3 regions of the Psychrobacillus sp. FSL K6-2843 genome follow, and region 3 is predicted to be linked to each of the others. Evidence: a T-box and tRNA genes for the amino acid it is inferred to sense, from the RefSeq annotation. Region 3 holds a T-box; the other regions hold tRNA genes.
What was found. The T-box of region 3 lies ahead of thrS (threonine--tRNA ligase). A T-box ahead of a tRNA ligase gene usually reads a tRNA of that ligase, here a tRNA-Thr.
Positions count from the first base shown of each region.

Region 1: it has a tRNA-Thr gene. The T-box ahead of thrS (threonine--tRNA ligase) is inferred to sense a tRNA for this amino acid. The anticodon was not compared.
Region 2: it has a tRNA-Thr gene. The T-box ahead of thrS (threonine--tRNA ligase) is inferred to sense a tRNA for this amino acid. The anticodon was not compared.

Region 1 is NZ_CP152021.1:2,849,181-2,852,894, forward strand. It holds gene MKY94_RS14360 (1,4-dihydroxy-2-naphthoate polyprenyltransferase) at 1-94, shown strand, start outside; tRNA gene MKY94_RS14365 (tRNA-Glu) at 599-670, opposite strand; tRNA gene MKY94_RS14370 (tRNA-Ser) at 678-768, opposite strand; tRNA gene MKY94_RS14375 (tRNA-Asn) at 776-850, opposite strand; tRNA gene MKY94_RS14380 (tRNA-Ile) at 855-931, opposite strand; tRNA gene MKY94_RS14385 (tRNA-Gly) at 938-1,011, opposite strand; tRNA gene MKY94_RS14390 (tRNA-Phe) at 1,021-1,096, opposite strand; tRNA gene MKY94_RS14395 (tRNA-Asp) at 1,240-1,315, opposite strand; tRNA gene MKY94_RS14400 (tRNA-Met) at 1,319-1,395, opposite strand; tRNA gene MKY94_RS14405 (tRNA-Ser) at 1,507-1,599, opposite strand; tRNA gene MKY94_RS14410 (tRNA-Ile) at 1,612-1,688, opposite strand; tRNA gene MKY94_RS14415 (tRNA-Met) at 1,695-1,768, opposite strand; tRNA gene MKY94_RS14420 (tRNA-Ala) at 1,788-1,863, opposite strand; tRNA gene MKY94_RS14425 (tRNA-Pro) at 1,880-1,956, opposite strand; tRNA gene MKY94_RS14430 (tRNA-Arg) at 1,963-2,039, opposite strand; tRNA gene MKY94_RS14435 (tRNA-Leu) at 2,056-2,144, opposite strand; tRNA gene MKY94_RS14440 (tRNA-Gly) at 2,160-2,234, opposite strand; tRNA gene MKY94_RS14445 (tRNA-Leu) at 2,252-2,336, opposite strand; tRNA gene MKY94_RS14450 (tRNA-Lys) at 2,360-2,432, opposite strand; tRNA gene MKY94_RS14455 (tRNA-Thr) at 2,439-2,514, opposite strand; tRNA gene MKY94_RS14460 (tRNA-Val) at 2,528-2,603, opposite strand; rRNA gene rrf (5S ribosomal RNA) at 2,642-2,757, opposite strand; rRNA gene MKY94_RS14470 (23S ribosomal RNA) at 2,880-3,714, opposite strand, start outside.
Region 2 is NZ_CP152021.1:3,206,415-3,210,128, reverse strand. It holds rRNA gene MKY94_RS16335 (23S ribosomal RNA) at 1-1,073, shown strand, start outside; rRNA gene rrf (5S ribosomal RNA) at 1,195-1,310, shown strand; tRNA gene MKY94_RS16325 (tRNA-Asn) at 1,319-1,393, shown strand; tRNA gene MKY94_RS16320 (tRNA-Ser) at 1,400-1,491, shown strand; tRNA gene MKY94_RS16315 (tRNA-Glu) at 1,520-1,594, shown strand; tRNA gene MKY94_RS16310 (tRNA-Val) at 1,617-1,692, shown strand; tRNA gene MKY94_RS16305 (tRNA-Met) at 1,839-1,915, shown strand; tRNA gene MKY94_RS16300 (tRNA-Asp) at 1,919-1,994, shown strand; tRNA gene MKY94_RS16295 (tRNA-Phe) at 2,017-2,092, shown strand; tRNA gene MKY94_RS16290 (tRNA-Thr) at 2,097-2,172, shown strand; tRNA gene MKY94_RS16285 (tRNA-Tyr) at 2,182-2,265, shown strand; tRNA gene MKY94_RS16280 (tRNA-Trp) at 2,275-2,348, shown strand; tRNA gene MKY94_RS16275 (tRNA-His) at 2,374-2,449, shown strand; tRNA gene MKY94_RS16270 (tRNA-His) at 2,485-2,560, shown strand; tRNA gene MKY94_RS16265 (tRNA-Gln) at 2,562-2,633, shown strand; tRNA gene MKY94_RS16260 (tRNA-Gly) at 2,640-2,714, shown strand; tRNA gene MKY94_RS16255 (tRNA-Cys) at 2,721-2,794, shown strand; tRNA gene MKY94_RS16250 (tRNA-Leu) at 2,826-2,907, shown strand; gene MKY94_RS16245 (potassium channel family protein) at 3,411-3,714, shown strand, end outside.
Region 3 is NZ_CP152021.1:3,774,064-3,777,777, reverse strand. It holds gene MKY94_RS19160 (CoA-disulfide reductase) at 1-489, shown strand, start outside; gene MKY94_RS19155 (GNAT family N-acetyltransferase) at 510-1,055, shown strand; T-box leader at 1,113-1,334, shown strand; gene thrS (threonine--tRNA ligase) at 1,654-2,847, shown strand; gene MKY94_RS19145 (hypothetical protein) at 2,896-3,030, shown strand; gene MKY94_RS19140 (hypothetical protein) at 3,023-3,232, shown strand; gene MKY94_RS19135 (GNAT family protein) at 3,414-3,714, shown strand, end outside.

The DNA of each region.
Region 1 (3,714 bases), 920 kb from region 3:
TGAAGTTGGATTAGCAATGAAGAATACTGCACTCACCAACACGATTTTTGTATTTCTTTTAGGTATAGGGTTATTGCTCGGCTTTATAATTTAACAGTCAGTCAGGAAGTTTAATAGCTTCCTGGCTTTTTTATTTTTTGCTATGTGAATGGGAAAATGATTTATTATAATTTGGAACACATGGCCAGCCACTAAAATTGGTTAGTATGAATTTGCTATTTATGTGATGATTAAGGCTTGAAAAGAGTTACCTAGCGAAGCAGGATAATGTAAGCAGAATTCAGTGTGTAGAAACCTGTTAAGAAATGTTCTTGTGAGTATTAATGAACAAAGTGTGATGAGGTTATAGTAGAGTGGGAATTATAGATGGACAAAAGAACAAAGAAGAAAGTGTATAAATACATAACTCATGATTTGATACCAATAAGTAAAACTTAGAAATGGAATTGTTTTATGAAATCGGTCCTTTCACTCCGTATTAATAAGTAGCATTTACAGAACAAAGGACAAAACATTAATACTCTAAAAACACCTGCGCAACTCTATCTTTTCAAAACAAAAAAGACAACCACCTAAGTGATTGTCTTTTTTTAAGTTATGACCCCTACGGGATTCGAACCCGTGTTACCGCCGTGAAAGGGCGGTGTCTTAACCGCTTGACCAAGGGGCCTTATATATGGCGGAGAAGGAGGGATTTGAACCCTCGCGCCGGTTGCCCGACCTACACCCTTAGCAGGGGCGCCTCTTCAGCCACTTGAGTACTTCCCCATATATATGGCTCCGAAGGTAGGACTCGAACCTACGACCGATCGGTTAACAGCCGATTGCTCTACCACTGAGCTACTTCGGAATAATGGTGGGCCTAAATGGACTCGAACCATCGACCTCACGCTTATCAGGCGTGCGCTCTAACCAGCTGAGCTATAGGCCCATTAATTGGAGCGGGTGAAGAGAATCGAACTCTCATCATCAGCTTGGAAGGCTGAGGTTTTACCACTAAACTACACCCGCTTGATAAAATGGTGGCTCAGGACGGAATCGAACCGCCGACACAAGGATTTTCAGTCCTTTGCTCTACCGACTGAGCTACTGAGCCTCTTCGATTTACACTAAGCTGCGCTTCTCTTTGTCAGCTTCACTCACTCATTAAGTCACATACTTTAGTATGCTCCTTCGTTCGTTCGATTGCTTCCTAGATTTGCTTGCTTATCCTAAATCTCTAAGTTGTTGAAAAATAAATGGCGGTCCCGACCGGGATCGAACCGGCGATCTCCTGCGTGACAGGCAGGCATGTTAACCGCTACACCACGGGACCATTTGGTTGCGGGGACAGGATTTGAACCTGTGACCTTCGGGTTATGAGCCCGACGAGCTACCGAACTGCTCCACCCCGCGACAATAAGAAAGTGTTGAAATTTAAATCAACTGTGCATTTAGTGAGTTTTACGTCCTCCACGCTTCGCTTGCGTCGACGTTATGTATAATATTTTTCCACTAACAATAAGATGGAGGAGGAAGAGGGATTCGAACCCCCGCGCGGTATGACCCGCCTGTCGGTTTTCAAGACCGATCCCTTCAGCCAGACTTGGGTATTCCTCCTAAATATTATGTTGGTGGACCTTGCAGGACTCGAACCTGCGACCGGACGGTTATGAGCCGTCTGCTCTAACCAACTGAGCTAAAGGTCCTTAAGATGGCGGCAGAGGGAGTCGAACCCACGACCTTTCGGGTATGAACCGAATGCTCTAGCCAGCTGAGCTACGCCGCCAGGAAATTTAAAATTAAATTGGTGGAGCCTAGCGGGATCGAACCGCTGACCTCCTGCGTGCAAGGCAGGCGCTCTCCCAGCTGAGCTAAGGCCCCAAATTTATTAATTAACTGGTCGGGAAGACAGGATTCGAACCTGCGACCCCTTGGTCCCAAACCAAGTGCTCTACCAAGCTGAGCTACTTCCCGTATATATGGCGCGCCCGGCAGGAGTCGAACCCACAACCTTCTGATCCGTAGTCAGACGCTCTATCCAATTGAGCTACGGGCGCTAATGTTTCATAAAAGTGGTGCCGAGGACCGGAATCGAACCGGTACGGTAGTCACCTACCGCAGGATTTTAAGTCCTGTGCGTCTGCCAGTTCCGCCACCCCGGCACTTTGATGAATCTTTGGAGCGGAAGACGAGGTTCGAACTCGCGACCCCCACCTTGGCAAGGTGGTGTTCTACCACTGAACTACTTCCGCTCGGTTATTAAATTAAATGGTGCGGGTGAAGGGAGTCGAACCCCCACGCCTTGCGGCGCTAGATCCTAAGTCTAGTGCGTCTGCCAGTTCCGCCACACCCGCATATTTATATCACAAAAAGTGAATGAGCCATGTAGGATTCGAACCTACGACCCTCTGATTAAAAGTCAGATGCTCTACCAACTGAGCTAATGGCTCAAAAAATGGTGCCGGAGAAAGGACTTGAACCCTCAACCTACTGATTACAAGTCAGTTGCTCTACCAGTTGAGCTACTCCGGCAGGAGTAAAGTTATGGTGGAGGATGACGGGCTCGAACCGCCGACCCTCTGCTTGTAAGGCAGATGCTCTCCCAGCTGAGCTAATCCTCCTGGGTATTAAAATGTATTTCTATGTATTTTTATTGCAAGCCCAGCGACGTCCTACTCTTGCAGGGGGAGACCCCCAACTACCATTGGCGCTGAAGAGCTTAACTTCCGTGTTCGGTATGGGAACGGGTGTGACCTCTTCGCCATCATCACTAGACTTGAATAATTATTTGAAAGACAAGTTCTATTATATCAACTATGTAGATTATTACAAGTGTTTTTTTAATAAAAATTTATTCTTTCAAAACTGAATAAACTGACATCTTAGAAACAAACAATTTGGTTAAGTCCTCGATCGATTAGTATTCGTCAGCTGCACGTGTCGCCACGCTTCCACCCCGAACCTATCTACCTCATCGTCTTTGAGGGATCTTACTTACTTGCGTAATGGGAAATCTCATCTTGAGGGGGGCTTCGTGCTTAGATGCTTTCAGCACTTATCCCGTCCACACATAGCTACCCAGCGATGCCCTTGGCAGAACAACTGGTACACCAGCGGTGTGTCCATCCCGGTCCTCTCGTACTAAGGACAGCTCCTCTCAAATTTCCTACGCCCACGACGGATAGGGACCGAACTGTCTCACGACGTTCTGAACCCAGCTCGCGTACCGCTTTAATGGGCGAACAGCCCAACCCTTGGGACCGACTACAGCCCCAGGATGCGATGAGCCGACATCGAGGTGCCAAACCTCCCCGTCGATGTGGACTCTTGGGGGAGATAAGCCTGTTATCCCCGGGGTAGCTTTTATCCGTTGAGCGATGGCCCTTCCATGCGGAACCACCGGATCACTAAGCCCGTCTTTCGACCCTGCTCGACTTGTAGGTCTCGCAGTCAAGCTCCCTTCTGCCTTTACACTCTTCGAATGATTTCCAACCATTCTGAGGGAACCTTTGGGCGCCTCCGTTACACTTTAGGAGGCGACCGCCCCAGTCAAACTGCCCGCCTGACACTGTCTCCTACCCGGGTTACGGGTATGGGTTAGAATTTCAATACAACCAGGGTAGTATCCCACCGACGCCTCCTCCGAAGCTGGCGCTCCGGGCTCTAAGGCTCCTACCTATCCTGTACAAGTTGCACCAAAATTCAATATCAAGCTACAGTAAAGCTCCACGG
Region 2 (3,714 bases), 570 kb from region 3:
TGACGCCTGCCCGGTGCTGGAAGGTTAAGAGGAGTGCTTAGCGCAAGCGAAGGTGCGAATTGAAGCCCCAGTAAACGGCGGCCGTAACTATAACGGTCCTAAGGTAGCGAAATTCCTTGTCGGGTAAGTTCCGACCCGCACGAAAGGCGTAACGATCTGGGCACTGTCTCAACGAGAGACTCGGTGAAATTATAGTACCTGTGAAGATGCAGGTTACCCGCGACAGGACGGAAAGACCCCGTGGAGCTTTACTGTAGCTTGATATTGAATTTTGGTGCAACTTGTACAGGATAGGTAGGAGCCTTAGAGCCCGGAGCGCCAGCTTCGGAGGAGGCGTCGGTGGGATACTACCCTGGTTGTATTGAAATTCTAACCCATACCCGTAACCCGGGTAGGAGACAGTGTCAGGCGGGCAGTTTGACTGGGGCGGTCGCCTCCTAAAGTGTAACGGAGGCGCCCAAAGGTTCCCTCAGAATGGTTGGAAATCATTCGAAGAGTGTAAAGGCAGAAGGGAGCTTGACTGCGAGACCTACAAGTCGAGCAGGGTCGAAAGACGGGCTTAGTGATCCGGTGGTTCCGCATGGAAGGGCCATCGCTCAACGGATAAAAGCTACCCCGGGGATAACAGGCTTATCTCCCCCAAGAGTCCACATCGACGGGGAGGTTTGGCACCTCGATGTCGGCTCATCGCATCCTGGGGCTGTAGTCGGTCCCAAGGGTTGGGCTGTTCGCCCATTAAAGCGGTACGCGAGCTGGGTTCAGAACGTCGTGAGACAGTTCGGTCCCTATCCGTCGTGGGCGTAGGAAATTTGAGAGGAGCTGTCCTTAGTACGAGAGGACCGGGATGGACACACCGCTGGTGTACCAGTTGTTCTGCCAAGGGCATCGCTGGGTAGCTATGTGTGGACGGGATAAGTGCTGAAAGCATCTAAGCACGAAGCCCCCCTCAAGATGAGATTTCCCATTACGCAAGTAAGTAAGATCCCTCAAAGACGATGAGGTAGATAGGTTCGGGGTGGAAGCGTGGCGACACGTGCAGCTGACGAATACTAATCGATCGAGGACTTAACCAAATTGTTTGTTTCTAAGATGTCAGTTTATTCAGTTTTGAAAGAATAAATTTTTATTAAAATAACACTTGTAATAATCTACAGACTTGTTATAATAGAAAATGTCTTTCAGTAATTATTCAAGTCTAGTGATGATGGCGAAGAGGTCACACCCGTTCCCATACCGAACACGGAAGTTAAGCTCTTCAGCGCCGATGGTAGTTGGGGGTCTCCCCCTGCAAGAGTAGGACGTCGCTAGGCGATATCATTCCGAAGTAGCTCAGTGGTAGAGCAATCGGCTGTTAACCGATCGGTCGTAGGTTCGAGTCCTACCTTCGGAGCCATTTCTAGGAGAGCTGTCCGAGTGGCCGAAGGAGCACGATTGGAAATCGTGTAGACGGGTAACACTGTCTCAAGGGTTCAAATCCCTTGCTCTCCGCCAGATAGATTTCTTCTTTACATAATATAATGGCCCCTTGGTCAAGCGGTTAAGACACCGCCCTTTCACGGCGGTAACACGGGTTCGAATCCCGTAGGGGTCACCATTTAAATTAAAACCAGCATTATGGAGGATTAGCTCAGCTGGGAGAGCATCTGCCTTACAAGCAGAGGGTCGGCGGTTCGAGCCCGTCATCCTCCACCATTATAAATTTTCAACATATATTATTGTCGCGGGGTGGAGCAAATCGTTTCACGAAGAAAGCGATTAACGTCGACGCAAGCGTAGCGTGGAAGACGTAAAATTCACTAATTGCGTAGTTGATTTAAATTTCAACACTTTCTTATTGTCGCGGGGTGGAGCAGTTCGGTAGCTCGTCGGGCTCATAACCCGAAGGTCACAGGTTCAAATCCTGTCCCCGCAACCAAATGGTCCCGTGGTGTAGCGGTTAACATGCCTGCCTGTCACGCAGGAGATCGCCGGTTCGATCCCGGTCGGGACCGCCATTTATCTTTAAAATACATATGTGGCTCAGTAGCTCAGTCGGTAGAGCAAAGGACTGAAAATCCTTGTGTCGGCGGTTCGATTCCGTCCTGAGCCACCATTATGCCGGAATAGCTCAATTGGTAGAGCAACTGACTTGTAATCAGTAGGTTGGGGGTTCAAGTCCTCTTTCCGGCACCACTCACCAGTGGAGGGGTAGCGAAGTGGCTAAACGCGGCGGACTGTAAATCCGCTCCTTAGGGTTCGGCGGTTCGAATCCGTCCCCCTCCACCAGTTTTTAATAGGGGCATAGTTTAACGGTAGAATAGAGGTCTCCAAAACCTTTGATGTGGGTTCGATTCCTACTGCCCCTGCCAAATAATAAGTTAACTTTGAATAATGGCGGTTGTGGCGAAGTGGTTAACGCACCGGATTGTGATTCCGGCATTCGTGGGTTCAATTCCCATCAGTCGCCCCATATTCCTTTTAGTTAGCTCTTTTTTTTATTCTGTGGCGGTCGTGGCGAAGTGGTTAACGCACCGGATTGTGATTCCGGCATTCGTGGGTTCAATTCCCATCGGTCGCCCCATTGGGGTATAGCCAAGCGGTAAGGCAACGGATTTTGATTCCGTCATGCCCTGGTTCGAATCCAGGTACCCCAGTTTTTTGCGGAAGTAGTTCAGTGGTAGAACACCACCTTGCCAAGGTGGGGGTCGCGAGTTCGAACCTCGTCTTCCGCTCCAAATTAAGGCGGCATAGCCAAGTGGTAAGGCACAGGTCTGCAACACCTTTATCACCGGTTCAAATCCGGTTGCCGCCTCCAATTTTTAAAAAGTATTTACTGCCTTCATTATGCCGGTGTGGCGGAATTGGCAGACGCGCGGGACTCAAAATCCCGTATCTTCGGATGTGTCGGTTCGACCCCGACCACCGGTATCTATTATGAAATATCACATCCAATTTGATATTTTGACTAAAGCTTATGAATGCTGTTACCGCAGCTTTTGTAAGCTTTTTTTATATTCTCATTCATGATTATTTTTTAATAGTTTCCATTGATTTTAATTTTTTTACTTATGTTTTACACAGACGTCATAAGCTTTCTCATCTTCTATCCTCAGTTCTTTTATTTCATTAGAATAATCCCTTGAGAGTCATTTCAATGTCTTTATGTCCTATACGATCACTTACTTACTAAATTAATACTTTATTATACATATGTACACTAGCATGCAAATGTCTTAATCCATGAATTGAGAATATATCTCTATTCCGTTTCCTATATTAATTAATTTGTATATATTTTATATTCGATTGACAAGATAGTCATATCGACATTAATTATATTCATTATCGAGGAATTCATACAACTAAAACTGAATGAACTAGAGAGACGATAGGAGAGGGATAGATGCATGTTTTCCACGATACTAATGGGATTGACGATTTTATTTATGGTAACAAACTTATACTATTTCTTTTCAGGTCGTAAGTATAAGAAAAGTTATTTTCAGTCAACTTTATTCCAAAAACTATTTTTTACTATGCTTGGCATTACCTTTGGATTTGCTGTTCTTTATTATTTATTGTCCATGGAAGGGGATGTAGTAAGAGTTAGCACTGAAGAGGGGAAAGATGGAGGAGAGAATTTTTTGGATTATCTCTATTTCAGTGGAGTCACCATATTATCAGTAGGTTATGGGGACTTGGTACCTGTCGGAAAGGCGCGATTCTTTGCACTTA
Region 3 (3,714 bases):
TATAATCGTATCAAACAAAAAAACGATTATATCCCTTTGGGTACTACTGCCAATAAACAAGGCAGACTAGCTGGGTTCAATATGGTTGGTAATAAAATACCTTTTAAAGGTATTGTCGGCACCTCTATTATGAAGTTCTTCGAATTGTCAATTGGTAGAACAGGACTATCAGAAAAAGAAGTAAAGGAATTAGACATTCCCTTTGAAACAAGTACGCTGGAGGCAACAGATATTGCAGGGTATTATCCTGGTAAAGAGTTAATGACGATTAAATTGCTTTATCGTAAAGAAGATCAGTTGCTTCTAGGTGGACAGATCGTGGGTGGACATGGGGTAGATAAGCGTACCGATGTTTTAGCTACTGCGCTATACCATAGCATGAAGCTTCCTGACTTATTAGATTTGGACTTAGCGTATGCCCCTCCGTTTAACGGGGTTTGGGATCCTATACAGCAGCTGGCTAAAAGGAATTTTGATAAGAATAAATAAAGAAAAGTGGGAAACAGGAAATGCTAATAGAGTCAAAGGGATTTAATATTAGGGGTATCTCCTATACAGTCAGATCTGCGAGTCAATTAGATGCCGACCAACTGTCTAAGGTAAGGCTGCAAATAGATGGAGAAACACAAAACCTAGATAGAGAACAAGGGGAAGCGTTTATAGATAAAGAAGGATTTAAAGAATTAATAGAAAATGATTCCCAATCTGATAAAAATCTTTTTTTAGTAGCTGAAGTGAATCATCAGATTGTTGGATTCTCAAGGTGTGAGGGAAGCGATTTAAAACGATTTGCCCATAAAGTAGAATTTGGAGTCTGCGTCTTGAAAGAATACTGGGGATTAAGAATTGGAACAAATTTTTTAAAGGAATCTATTGCTTGGGCAGATGCCAATGATATTAAAAAGATTGCGTTAAGCGTATTACATACGAACGAGAAGGCAATTGCCCTATATCAAAAATATGGTTTCGAAGTAGAAGGAATTTTAAAAAACGATAAAATGCTAGCTGAAGGGGAATATTATCATACCGTTGTAATGGGTAGAAGTATGGTTTAAAAAAATAGTTGACTATTCAAAACTTGTTGAATATACTATTAAAAATCAATTTAACTTTTTTAGGCAAAGAAAAGGACATGAGTCATTTAGATAATTTCTTATTAGAGAGCAGGGTCGTCGGCTGAAATCCCTGTAGGAAAAACGAATGATTTACCACCTTGGAGCTATTATGGTGAACAGTAAGTATCCATAATCGGGGAACCGTTATCTTCATTTTGAGGCAATTCACTTTAAGAATTGCAAAATTAGGGTGGAACCACGACCACACTCGTCCCTTTACCAGGACGGGTGTGGTTTTTTGCATGAGTAATTTTATATTTGAGCTGTGAAAAGGACACGAATCATTCAATATTTTCTATTTAGAGAGCAGGGTCACCGGCTGAAAGCCCTGCGAGAAAGTAGAATGGTTTACCACCTTAGAGCTATTAGGGGGAACGCTATTACTGCTAGTATCCGTAATCGGGAAACCGTTATCTTTTATGAGAGTCGTATTTTTATTAAGTACGACAAAATAGGGTGGAACCACGACCACATACGTCCCTTGACCGGGACGGGTGTGGTCTTTTTGATTTTATTTAAAAAATAGGAGGAATTTATTATGTCAGTAAAAGCAGAGGAAAGATTAAGTCACCAAAAATTGGGTCAGCAATTAGAATTATTTATGTCCATGGAGGAAGCGCCGGGTATGCCATTTTATTTGCCGAAAGGAATGATTTTACGAAATGAGCTTGAAAAAATTTGGAGAGAGAAGCATCAGCGAACAGGCTACCAGGAGATAAAAACTCCTATTATGATGAAGCAGGAACTCTGGGAAAAATCAGGTCACTGGGACCATTACCATGAAAATATGTATTTTGCAGATGTAGATGAACAAAAATATGCTATAAAGCCAATGAATTGTCCTGGAGCAGTATTAATTTTTAATAGTAAAAGAAGAGGGTATCGAGAGCTGCCTATACGATATGCTGAGCTAGGATTAGTACATCGCCATGAGCTTTCAGGGTCACTGAATGGACTATTACGTGTTAGAGCATTTACTCAGGATGATGCACATTTATTTGTTCTGGAAGATCAGATTGAGAGTGAGCTTGCTAAGGTGTTAGATCTAGTAGATGAATTCTATAAGGAGTTTGGCTTTAGCTATAAGGTAGAGCTATCGACTCGTCCGGAAGATTTTATGGGCTCCGTAGAGGCATGGGATCAGGCAGAAGAAGCACTAGAATCTGTACTAAAAAGCAAACAAGTCGATTATCAAGTAAACGAAGGAGATGGAGCCTTTTATGGTCCTAAGATCGACTTTCATATACTTGATTCGCTTGGACGAAGTTGGCAGTGTGGAACAGTACAACTTGATTTTCAAATGCCTGAAAAATTCAATTGTCAGTATGTCGATGAGAATAACCAATTGCGTCAGCCTATCATGATTCATCGTGCCATCTATGGCTCTATAGAACGTTTTATGGCTATTTTATTAGAACACTTTCAAGGCAGTTTCCCTCTCTGGCTAGCACCAGTACAAGTAAAAGTCTTACCCATTGCAGATGCACATGTCGCTTATGCAGAAGATGTAAAGCAACAGCTAGAGCAGAAGGGATACCGAGTGGAGATAGATGACCGTGTAGAAAAAATAGGACTAAAAATAAGAGAGGCGGCAATGCAAAAGCATCCTTACATGCTGATTATCGGAGACCAAGAAATGGAGAAGCAGATTGTTTCCGTTAGGAAGCATAAAGCTGGAAGTCTTGGTGAAATGAAAGTGGAAGCTTTTATTGAACAGCAGCTAGGACAATAAATCGCGAAGTTGGTCAAAGCGAGTAAGCTGTAGTAAAAAGAGTGAGGATTGTCGCAAATCTGGTCAAAACGAGTGAGAAATGCGTGGATTGTAGTAAACTACCGCTACATTGTCGTAAAGCATGGCCAGATTGTCGTAAAAACCGTGGGGATTGTCGTAAACGGGGTCAAAACGAATGAGTAATGCGTGGATTGTAGTAAACTACCGCGGCATTGTCGTAAAGCATGGCGGGATTGTCGTAAAAACCGTGGAGATTGTCGTAAATCTGGTGAATACGAGTGAGAAATGCGTGGATTGTAGTAAACTACCGCGACATTGTCGTAAAGCATGTCTAGATTGTAGTAATAATAGTGAGGATTGTCGTAAACGGGGTCAAAACGAGTGAGAAATGCGTAGATTGTAGTAAACTGCCGCGTTATTGTCGTAAAGCATGGCCAGATTGTCGTAAAAACCGTGGGGATTGTCGTAAACGGGGTCACCTAGAGCAGTTAAGCTCCCAAGTTTCGCAGAGAAAAGGATTTTAAAGCTTCTATCTCGAATAAATGCTAAAGAGGGGGTATAGCAAGATGAAATGGCTTGTATTGTTTGCAGGAATTGTTTTATTAGGAGGTAATATTTATGGTGTATACGACATGTATCAGCCAAAAGTAGGGCCTCTAGGCGATGTGAAATTTTCTGCACATGTTTGGATTAGCATCTTTGTTAGCGCATTAGTAGGAATTCTTGCGATTGCTCAATTCTTTATATTATTGGGCTATGATCTACGTAAGAAGAGGTTTCCGAGGATGGAAACAGAACGATTTTTATTGCGCCAAATAGAAGCAAACGATGCGACAGAGGTATTCCATTATTTTTCACAGGACGAGG